DNA from 4 places in the Mesorhizobium sp. KR1-2 genome. Region 1 is predicted to be linked to each of the others. Evidence: riboswitches for the same ligand, from Rfam matches in the RefSeq annotation. Region 1 holds a riboswitch; each other region holds the start of a gene.

Region 1 (2,196 bases):
AAGACAGGCCCTGCAGGTCATAGCCGCCCTCGAGCAGGCTCACGATGCGATTGTTCGCATGGCGCGCCGCGCGGTCCATGAGCTGGCCTGTCGCCCAGTCGAAGTCCTCTTCGGTCAGATTGATCTGTGCCAGCGGGTCGCGATGGTGCGCGTCGAAACCGGCCGAGATGATGACCAGGTCCGGGCCGAAGGCATCGAGCGCCGGAAGCACGCGTGCGCGGAACGCTTCGCGGAACAAGTCGCCGCCGCTCTCCGGCGACAGCGGCGCGTTGACGATGTTGCCCGCGCCGGTCTCGTCCTTGGCTCCCGTGCCCGGATAGAGCGGCATCTGGTGCGTGGAGCAGAACAGCACGCTCGGATCACTCCAGAAGATGTCCTGCGTGCCGTTGCCGTGGTGCACGTCCCAGTCGACGATGGCAACACGCTCGGCACCAAATTTGCGCTGCGCGTAGCGGGCCGCGATCGCGGCATTGTTGAACAGGCAAAAACCCATCGCCGTCGTCTTCTCGGCATGGTGGCCTGGCGGGCGCGCCGCCACGAAGACATTGTCGGCCTTGCCGGTGAACACGTCGTCCACCGCGGCATTGGCCGCGCCGATCGCCGTCAGCGCCGCCTGCCAGCTCTTGGGGCTGACCGTGGTGTCTGGGTCGATGCCCACGAGCCCCTCCTCGGGGATCGCCGCGCGAATCCTGTCCACGAAGCTCTCGGGATGGGCGAAAAGGATCGTCGCCTCGTCGCCCTCCGGCGCCTCGACGCGCACGAGGTCCGAAAAGGCCTCGTCCTCCAGCACGCGCGCGATCGCGCGCAGCCGGTCCGGGCGCTCCGGGTGCCCCGGCGGCGTCAGGTGCTCGAGATAGATAGGATGCGAATAAAGGCGCGTGGTCATGCCGGGCAGCTTATCAGCAATGGCGCGCGTCGCCACGCACTACCTGCCGAAGCCTGGGGAAAATCGTTCTTTCTCCAAAGTCCATGTCGCATGGCGAGGATGGACCGCCAGCCATTTCGCGATAGTGTCGCCGCGCTGCAAGGTGCCCGCCTTAGAGCATGATCCCGAAAAGTTACAGACTTTTCGGACAAGATCATGCTCCAGAAACTGGGAGCAAGATGGCGTTTCAAGGAGAAGCCATCGCGCTCTAAGGCGGGAGAATCGGGAACGCGGTGCAAATCCGCGGCGTGCCCAACGCTGTAAGGGGGACCGCATCGGTAGATGCCACTGTTCTGCGGAACGGGAAGGCGCCGATGGCGGGACGAACCCGAGCCAGAAGACCGGCCAGGCAGAAATAGTCGTCCGCATGGTCAGGCGGAACGATGCCGAGCCTGTTCGCAAGGGGAAACGCGATGCCGGCAAGCAGCCATCCTATGCCCGAAAACGCCTTCGAAGACGCCGCGCGCGAGGCGGTCTACCGCGCCATCTTTACGCGCCGCGACGTGCGCAGCCATTTTGCGCCCGAGCCGCTGGACGACGCCGTTCTGGCGCGTCTCCTGCTGGCCGCCCATCACGCGCCGTCAGTCGGCTTCATGCAGCCATGGAACTTCATCGTCATCAGGGACATGGAGCGACGCGAGCGGGTGCGCGACCTGTTCCTCACCGCCCGCGAGCAGGAACTGCACGCCATCGCCGCCGAGCGGCAGGCGCTCTACCGCAAGCTGAAGCTCGAAGGCATTTGCGAAAGCGCGCTGAACCTCTGCATCACCTGCGACCGCCGGCGCTCGGAAAACTCGCCGCTCGGCCGCTGGCACAACCCGCAGATGGACCTCTACAGCACCGTTTGCGCGGTGCAGAACCTCTGGCTCGCCGCGCGCGCCGAGGGCGTGGGGATAGGCTGGGTCAGCATTCTTGACGAACAGGCGCTGAAGGAGCTTCTCGGCATTCCCGAGCATGTCGCGCCGATCGCCTATCTGTGCGTCGGCCGTGTCTCGCAGTTCGCGCCGAAGCCGGATCTCGAAGCAAGCGGCTGGGGCAATCGCCTGCCCCTGCCCGAGCTCATCATGAGCGAGGCCTTCGGTGGCGCCGGAGAAACCTTACTCAAGGAAACCGTAGCCAGTGAATCCCTGTCCTGGCGACCCTGAGCATGCTTAGCGAGCCTGCTTGGCCGGCTGCCATGCCGCCCCGCCAGCCGAGCCCAGCGCCTTGTCCTTCAGCTCGCGGAACTTGCCCGATGCCTCGGCCAGCCGGCGATCCCAGTCCGGATTGGG
Region 2 (2,196 bases), on a different contig from region 1:
TCGGCGAAGTGCGCGGCGTCGGTCTCATCGCGGCGATCGAGACGGTGGCCGACAAGGCGACCAAGGCGCCGTGGGGCCAGGTCGGTGCGCTGGGCGCGCTGGTCAACGGCCAGCTGCAGCAGAACGGCGTGATCTCCCGCGCCATGGGCGACTCGATCGCCTTCTGCCCGCCGCTCATCATCACCAAGGCGCAGGTCGACGACATCGTCGCCGCGCTCCGCACGTCGCTCGACGCGGCGCTGGCTCAGGTCAAGGCCTGATCCCAAGCCACCAACAAAGAACCCGGCAAGAAGGAATTCTTGCCGGGTTCATTCTTTTTGGGAGGTGCGAAGGCTGCGGGATTGCATGCGGCCCAGCATGGCCAATCAGTTCTGAGGAATAGTCTTTCGGGTGTTCAGGCGAAGGGCGCGGCCACGCCAGCGCCTCGCGGCGCCGCGAGCGGTTCCAGCGCCACAGGTCGCGGCTGAGAATGCCGAGCACGGTCAGCGAGATCACGCGTGCGTCAGCCGCCGGTCGCCCACTTTTCCAAACATTTTCTCGACACTCCGAAGCGCGGCCGGACCTGGCCGCGCGCTCGTGTGTTGCGCTGCCGCTTGGCGCGGCACACGCCATCGCTTCGTCGCGATCACATCTTTTGCACTGTCGTCTTTGCGTTTGGGACATGTCGCATTCGCGTGCGCCACCCCCCGCTGTCCGATGCTCTAATCGGGATACTTCAGGTGCCGGCCCCGGAAACGGGTCCGGAGAATTGGGAAGCCGGTTAGAATCCGGCGCTGCCCCCGCAACGGTGGTGGAGTGTGTCATGGCGGGAGACCACTGGGCGAAATGCCTGGGAAGGTGTCCGTGACGGTCCTGCAGGACCAACTCCTCAGCCCGGAAACCAGCCTGATGTCGTTTGAACCCGACTGATCGCGGTGGGCGGTCAAGTGGCGGAGCGTTGCGCGTCGGCAGCCTTGCCTGGCTGTGAGCGCAATCTTCCTCCCCTGAAATCACCACCAGTTCAGTCCTTGTGCGCCAGCAAAGCGAGGACAGGACATGGATACACGCACCGAAATGCTGAGGCAGATCCGCAGCCGCCGTGACGGCTTCAGCCTTGAGCAGCCCTTCTACATCGACCCCGACTATTTCAAACTCGACATGGAGCTGATCTGGTATCGCGACTGGCTGTTTGTCGGCCACGACTGCGAGCTGCCCAAGACCGGCAGCTACATGACCGTCCAGATCGGCGATTTCCCGGTGGTGGTCGTTCGCGACCAGAACGGTGACATCCGCGCCTTCCACAACTCCTGCCGCCATCGCGGCAGCCGCGTGTGCACCGCTCACAAGGGCACGGCGGCGAAGCTCGTCTGCCCCTATCACCAGTGGACCTACGAGCTTGACGGCCGCCTGCTGTTCGCCCGCCAGATGGGGCCGGATTTCGACGCCAGCGGCTTTGGCCTCAAGCCCGTCGCCTGCGAAAGCGTGGGCGGCTACGTCTTCATCTGTCTGGCCGACGAGCCGGCCGACTTTGCGCCGATGCGGGTTATGGTCGAACCCTACCTCCTGCCGCACCGGTTGCGCGACGCCAAGGTCGCCCACGAAACTACCATCATCGAAAAGGGCAACTGGAAGCTGGTGTGGGAAAACAACCGCGAGTGCTACCACTGCGCCGGCAACCATCCCGAACTGTGCAAGACCTTCCCCGAGGCGCCGAACGTGACCGGCGTCAATGGCGCCGACAGCGACCCGGAGATGGTGGCGCACTGGCAGAAATGCGAGGCGGCCGGTCTGCCGAGCAAATTCCGCATCGATGCCGCCGGCCAGTACCGCGCCACGCGCACGCCGCTGCTGCGCGATGCCGTCAGCTACACCATGACCGGCAAGCGCGCAGTGCAGCGCAACCTGTCCGACAGCGTCTCGGCCGACCGTATCGGCTCGCTGCTGCTCTATCACTACCCGACGACGTGGAACCACGTGCTGGGCGACCACGCGGTTACCTTCCGCGTGCTGCCCATCAGTGCCACTGAAACGGCGGTGACGACGAAGTGGCTGGTGCACAAGGATGCGGTGGAAGGCGTCGACTACGATCTTGCCGAACTCACTCATGTCTGGACCGAGACCAACGACCAGGACCGGCGGATCGTCGAGGAGAACGCCTTCGGCATCAAGTCGCCGGCCTACGAGCCCGGACCCTATTCGGAGGTGCATGAAGGCGGC
Region 3 (2,196 bases), on a different contig from region 1:
CAGTTTTGCCTTCGCACTGCTTGTGATCCCAGGAGTCGCAAACGCGGCCAACAACAAGTTGCAGTTCTGGAACCTGACCGCAAACACCGTCACGGAATTCTACTTGGCTCCCGCCGGGACCGAGGATTGGGGAAAGAACCAGACGAAGAACGATCCCGATGGCTCCGTCGACCACGACGAAAGATTGGTCATCAAGGACACGCCGGCCGGCACCTATGACGCCAAGCTCACAGACAAAACCGGCCGCACCTGCGTTGTGAAAAATGTAGAGGTTAAGGAAAAGGGAGTGTTCCCAATCGAAAGAGAACCAGTTGACAGGCTGCACGAAGTGACCTGCGCCACGGTCGATGTGCACAGCTATCTTGCGCGCCTTTTTGTCTTGCGGCATGCCTTGTGATGGCTCCCTGCCCCCTAGCCATCGGGCGGGACCTTTGGTCGCGGCAGTCGGGCCGCGAATGGCTCGAAGGCCAGATCAGTGTCAGGCAATGAATTTCCGACGGTTTCCTTCGCGATCGGGCGAAGACCAAGGAAAAAGGTCGCCATTTTCCACGCCATTTCAGTGACTTGATGCGGGCGAAGCAATCCGCTAGGAACCATGCGTCGGTTCCCGCAAGGGAATAACAGGGAATTCGCCGCGGCTTGACCCGCGAAACGAAACTGCCCCCGCAACTGTAGGCGGTTAGTACCTTCTCAAAAATGCCACTGGGTATCTGCCCGGGAAGGCCGAGAAGGACCATGACCCGTCAGTCAGGAGACCTACCGACACCTGTAAACTCAACGCGCCGGGCGGGGATGTCCGGGGAGGTTTGTCGATGTCGTACACCACAGGTGGATTGCAGTTGCGTCATGCCCATTCGGGCGTGAGCGATCATCGTCGTGCTGACCCGAATCCTTCGATCCCGGCCACCCACAGATCGGAGATCTTCGCGTCATGACAGCTTCGCGCCTGGCACTTGCTGCCGCCAGCCTTGCATTCCTTACGGCCACTGCTGCGGCCGAGCCCACCAAATATCCGCTGACCCTCGAAAACTGCGGGGAGAAGATCGCCTTCGACAAGGCGCCCGCAAGCGCTGTCACGGTCGGCCAGGCGGCGACCGAAGTTCTTTACTCTCTCGGCCTCGGCGACAAGGTCTCCGGCACCTCGGTCTGGTTCACCGAAGTGCTGCCGCAGTTCAAGGCGATCAACGACAAGATCGAGCGGCTGGCCGACAACGACCCGAGCTTCGAGAGCGTGGTCGCCAAGCGTCCGGACCTGGTGGCCGTGCAGTTCGAATGGCATGTCGGGCCGAGCGGCATTGTCGCCACCCGCACGCAGTTCCACGATGTCGGCATCCCCACCTATGTGCTGCCGACGGACTGCGTCGCGAAAGATAACACGATAGGCGTTGACGGCACCCGCAGCGAGTTGTTTTCGACCGCGGCGATCCATCAGGGCGTGCGGGAGCTGGCCACCATTTTCGACATGCAGGACAAGGGTGAGGAACTCGTCGCCGACCTGACCAAGCGCGAAGCCGCCGCGGTCGAGCGCGCCAAGGCGCTCAACCTCAAGGATGTATCGGCCGTGTTCTGGTTCTCCAGCGCGGAGATGGACATCGATCCCTATGTCGCAGGGCGCAAGGGGGCGCCGGCCTACATGATGGACAAGCTCGGCATCAGGAACATCGCCGGGTCGGACGAAGAGTGGCCGGTGGTCGGCTGGGAAACCATCGCCAAGGCCAATCCGACGATCATCGTCATCGCCAGGATGGATCGCCGGCGCTTCCCGGCCGACGACTACGAGAAGAAGCTCGAATTCCTGAAGACCGATCCGGTCGCCAGCCAGATGGATGCGGTCAAGAACAACCGCATCGTCGTCATGGACGCCCACGCGATGGACGCGACCATCCGCACGGTCTCCGGCATCGAGGCCCTCGCCGACTCACTCGAGAAATTCGGACTGGCGAAGTGAGCCTGGCTTTTGTCCGACAAGCGCAGATCTCCCGGCTCGGCCGGGGGATATTGGGTTTCCTTGCGCTCGCGGCCGCGATCCTTGCCGGCACATGCATCGGCGAGACCCCCATCACCGTCGGTGTGGTGCTGCAGACGCTGGCCAACAAGATTTTTGGCACGGCCTATGTGCTCGATCCCATCGAGATGGGGATCATCTGGAACTACCGCCTGCCGCGCGCCATCGTTGCCGCCTGCTGTGGCTCGGGA
Region 4 (2,196 bases), on a different contig from region 1:
GCGCGCAAGATGCTCGCCGATCGTCGCATGGGCACGGGCGCTGCCGTCCGCGTCGATCAGGTCGCTCTTGGACAGGATGATGAGGTCGGCGCAGGCAACCTGGTCCTGGAACACTTCCTCGACCGGATCGTCGTGATCGAGCGTTTCGTCTTCCTCGCGCTGCGCCTGCAGGGCGTCCATGTCGGAGGCCACATGGCCGGCGGCAAGGGCTGCGCCGTCGACCACGGCCACGACGCCGTCGACGGTCACGCGGCTCTTCACCGAAGGCCACTGGAAGGCTTGCACCAGCGGCTTGGGCAGCGCCAGACCCGAGGTCTCGATCAGGATGTGGTCCACCTTCGGCTCACGCGACAGGATCTCGTCCAGCGCCGGCACGAAATCGTCGGCCACGGTGCAGCACAGGCAGCCGTTTGCCAGCTCGACGATGTTTTCCTCCGGGCAGGCGTCGATGCCGCAGCTCTTCAGGATTTCGCCGTCCACGCCGACATCGCCGAATTCGTTGACGATGAGCGCCAAGCGCTTGCCGTTGGCGTTTTCGAGGATGTTGCGGATCAGCGTGGTCTTGCCGGCGCCGAGAAAGCCGGTGACGACGGTGCAGGGAACGCGGGTCGCGGAGGCGGTCATGAAATGTCCTTTACTATCGCAAGAGGGGGAATACGCGCGACAAGGCCGCGCTTGAGGCTGTCGGGACGGCCGCGCCAGGGCAGGATGCCGTCGGTCGCGGTGGCGAATAGTTTTGCGCCGGTGATCAGGTCCGGCCCGCTTTCGGTCGTCAGGTCGCCGAAGACGTAGCTCCAGCAGCCCTCGCGCAGCAAAGCGGCGCTGAGGCGGCGCTTGCAGTTGCCGAGGCACTCGACCTGGCGCACGCGGATATTTTCGTTGGTCGCGGCGTGTGCTGCGCCCTGCGCCAGAAATTCGCCGGCGCGGGGGCGGGCGTCGGAGCCGGTTTCGTCCCGGCAGGATGAACAGACGACAACGGTGACGTCGGAGACATCCAAATCACGGACATCCTCGGCCAGTGCTGTCGGGTCAGCTTCGGTCTTCACTAGAATCATGCTCCTTGCCCAGGACACCCGCCGGGCGGTCGGATTTCGTTTAGACGGCAGGTCTCCTGGCTCGCGCCTCGTCGCCTCGCGCCGCCTTCCCGGAAAAATTCCAGTGGCTGTCGGCCTTCGGCTCTTCGCTTACAGTTGCGGGTACAGCTGCGGAATTGGGATTTGTCCCCGCACCGCATTCCCTCTTGGCCCCTCCCTTTGCGGAGAGGGGACCGTCGCGGCGAATTTAGGCGGGGGCGCGTTGTCCTGTCAACGCGCGGTTACGACGCCAGCGTGTCCTTGAGCGCCGGTGCAAGGTCGCCAGCCGGTACCACCTCGATGCGCTCCAGCTCCAGCCATTGCGCCATCAAGCGAAGTTCGTCGGCAAGCGCCTCGGCGGTGTGAGCGGGCGCGCCGGGTTCGGCATAGGCGGCTTGCACGCGCAGCACGCCGGCGGGCCGGTCGGCCTTCAGGTCGATGCGCGCGGCAATCGTGTCGCCGAGCAGGAAGGGCAGGACGTAGTAGCCGTATTGCCGCTTGGCGGCCGGCGTGTAGATCTCGATGCGATAGCGGAAGCAGAACAGGCGCTCGGCGCGGGAGCGTTCCCACACGACCGGGTCGAATGGGGCCAGCAGCGCGCGGGCCTCCACCTTGCGCGGCATGCGCGCACCCGTGTGCAGATAGGCCTGCTGGCTCCAGCCCTCCACGCGCACCGGCAGAAGCTCGCCCGATTCGACCAGTTCTTCCACGCGCCCCTTCACGTCGGCGGGCGAGAGACGAAAATAGTCGCGCAGGTCGCCGACCGTCGCGATGCCGAGCGCACGCGCCGAGATGCGCAACAGTTCGCGGTGCGCGTCGGCGGCCTGCGGCACGGCTGCATTATATATGGCGGCCGGCAGCACGCGTTCGGGCAGGTCGTAGAGGCGCTCGAACCCGCGCCGGGAGGCGGTGGTGATGCGCCCCGCCCAGAACAGCCATTCGAAGGCGTGCTTTTCGTCGCTCCAGCCCCACCAGCCGCCGGAGCCTTTTGCGCCATCGATATCCGAGGCGGCGACGGGGCCGCGTGCGACGACCTCGCTATAGATGTCGTCGATGAGCCGCTTGTTCTGCTGTGCCCATTTGGCGAGGCCGGTATACATTTCCTTATGGCGAGAGGCGCGCT

Evidence for each region. Region 1 has a riboswitch for cobalamin ahead of bluB (5,6-dimethylbenzimidazole synthase). Riboswitches for the same ligand answer to the same signal wherever they lie in the genome.
Region 2: it holds a riboswitch for cobalamin, as region 1 does, so the genes downstream of both, ABLE85_RS16680 (aromatic ring-hydroxylating dioxygenase subunit alpha) here and bluB (5,6-dimethylbenzimidazole synthase) in region 1, are expected to answer to the same signal.
Region 3: it holds a riboswitch for cobalamin, as region 1 does, so the genes downstream of both, ABLE85_RS17390 (ABC transporter substrate-binding protein) here and bluB (5,6-dimethylbenzimidazole synthase) in region 1, are expected to answer to the same signal.
Region 4: it holds a riboswitch for cobalamin, as region 1 does, so the genes downstream of both, ABLE85_RS06350 (DUF1636 family protein) here and bluB (5,6-dimethylbenzimidazole synthase) in region 1, are expected to answer to the same signal.

What each region holds. Positions count from the first base shown of each region.
Region 1 covers NZ_JBDZDS010000001.1:449,595-451,790, reverse strand. The annotation lists gene ABLE85_RS02175 (histone deacetylase family protein) at 1-886, opposite strand, end outside; cobalamin riboswitch at 1,110-1,290, shown strand; gene bluB (5,6-dimethylbenzimidazole synthase) at 1,339-2,070, shown strand; gene ABLE85_RS02165 (hypothetical protein) at 2,077-2,196, opposite strand, start outside.
Region 2 covers NZ_JBDZDS010000008.1:109,517-111,712, forward strand. The annotation lists gene ABLE85_RS16675 (aspartate aminotransferase family protein) at 1-260, shown strand, start outside; cobalamin riboswitch at 701-904, shown strand; gene ABLE85_RS16680 (aromatic ring-hydroxylating dioxygenase subunit alpha) at 1,036-2,196, shown strand, end outside.
Region 3 covers NZ_JBDZDS010000009.1:1,706-3,901, reverse strand. The annotation lists gene ABLE85_RS17395 (hypothetical protein) at 1-397, shown strand, start outside; cobalamin riboswitch at 585-779, shown strand; gene ABLE85_RS17390 (ABC transporter substrate-binding protein) at 932-1,948, shown strand; gene ABLE85_RS17385 (iron ABC transporter permease) at 1,945-2,196, shown strand, end outside.
Region 4 covers NZ_JBDZDS010000002.1:446,399-448,594, reverse strand. The annotation lists gene cobW (cobalamin biosynthesis protein CobW) at 1-624, opposite strand, end outside; gene ABLE85_RS06350 (DUF1636 family protein) at 621-1,019, opposite strand; cobalamin riboswitch at 1,084-1,287, opposite strand; gene ABLE85_RS06345 (winged helix-turn-helix domain-containing protein) at 1,316-2,196, opposite strand, start outside.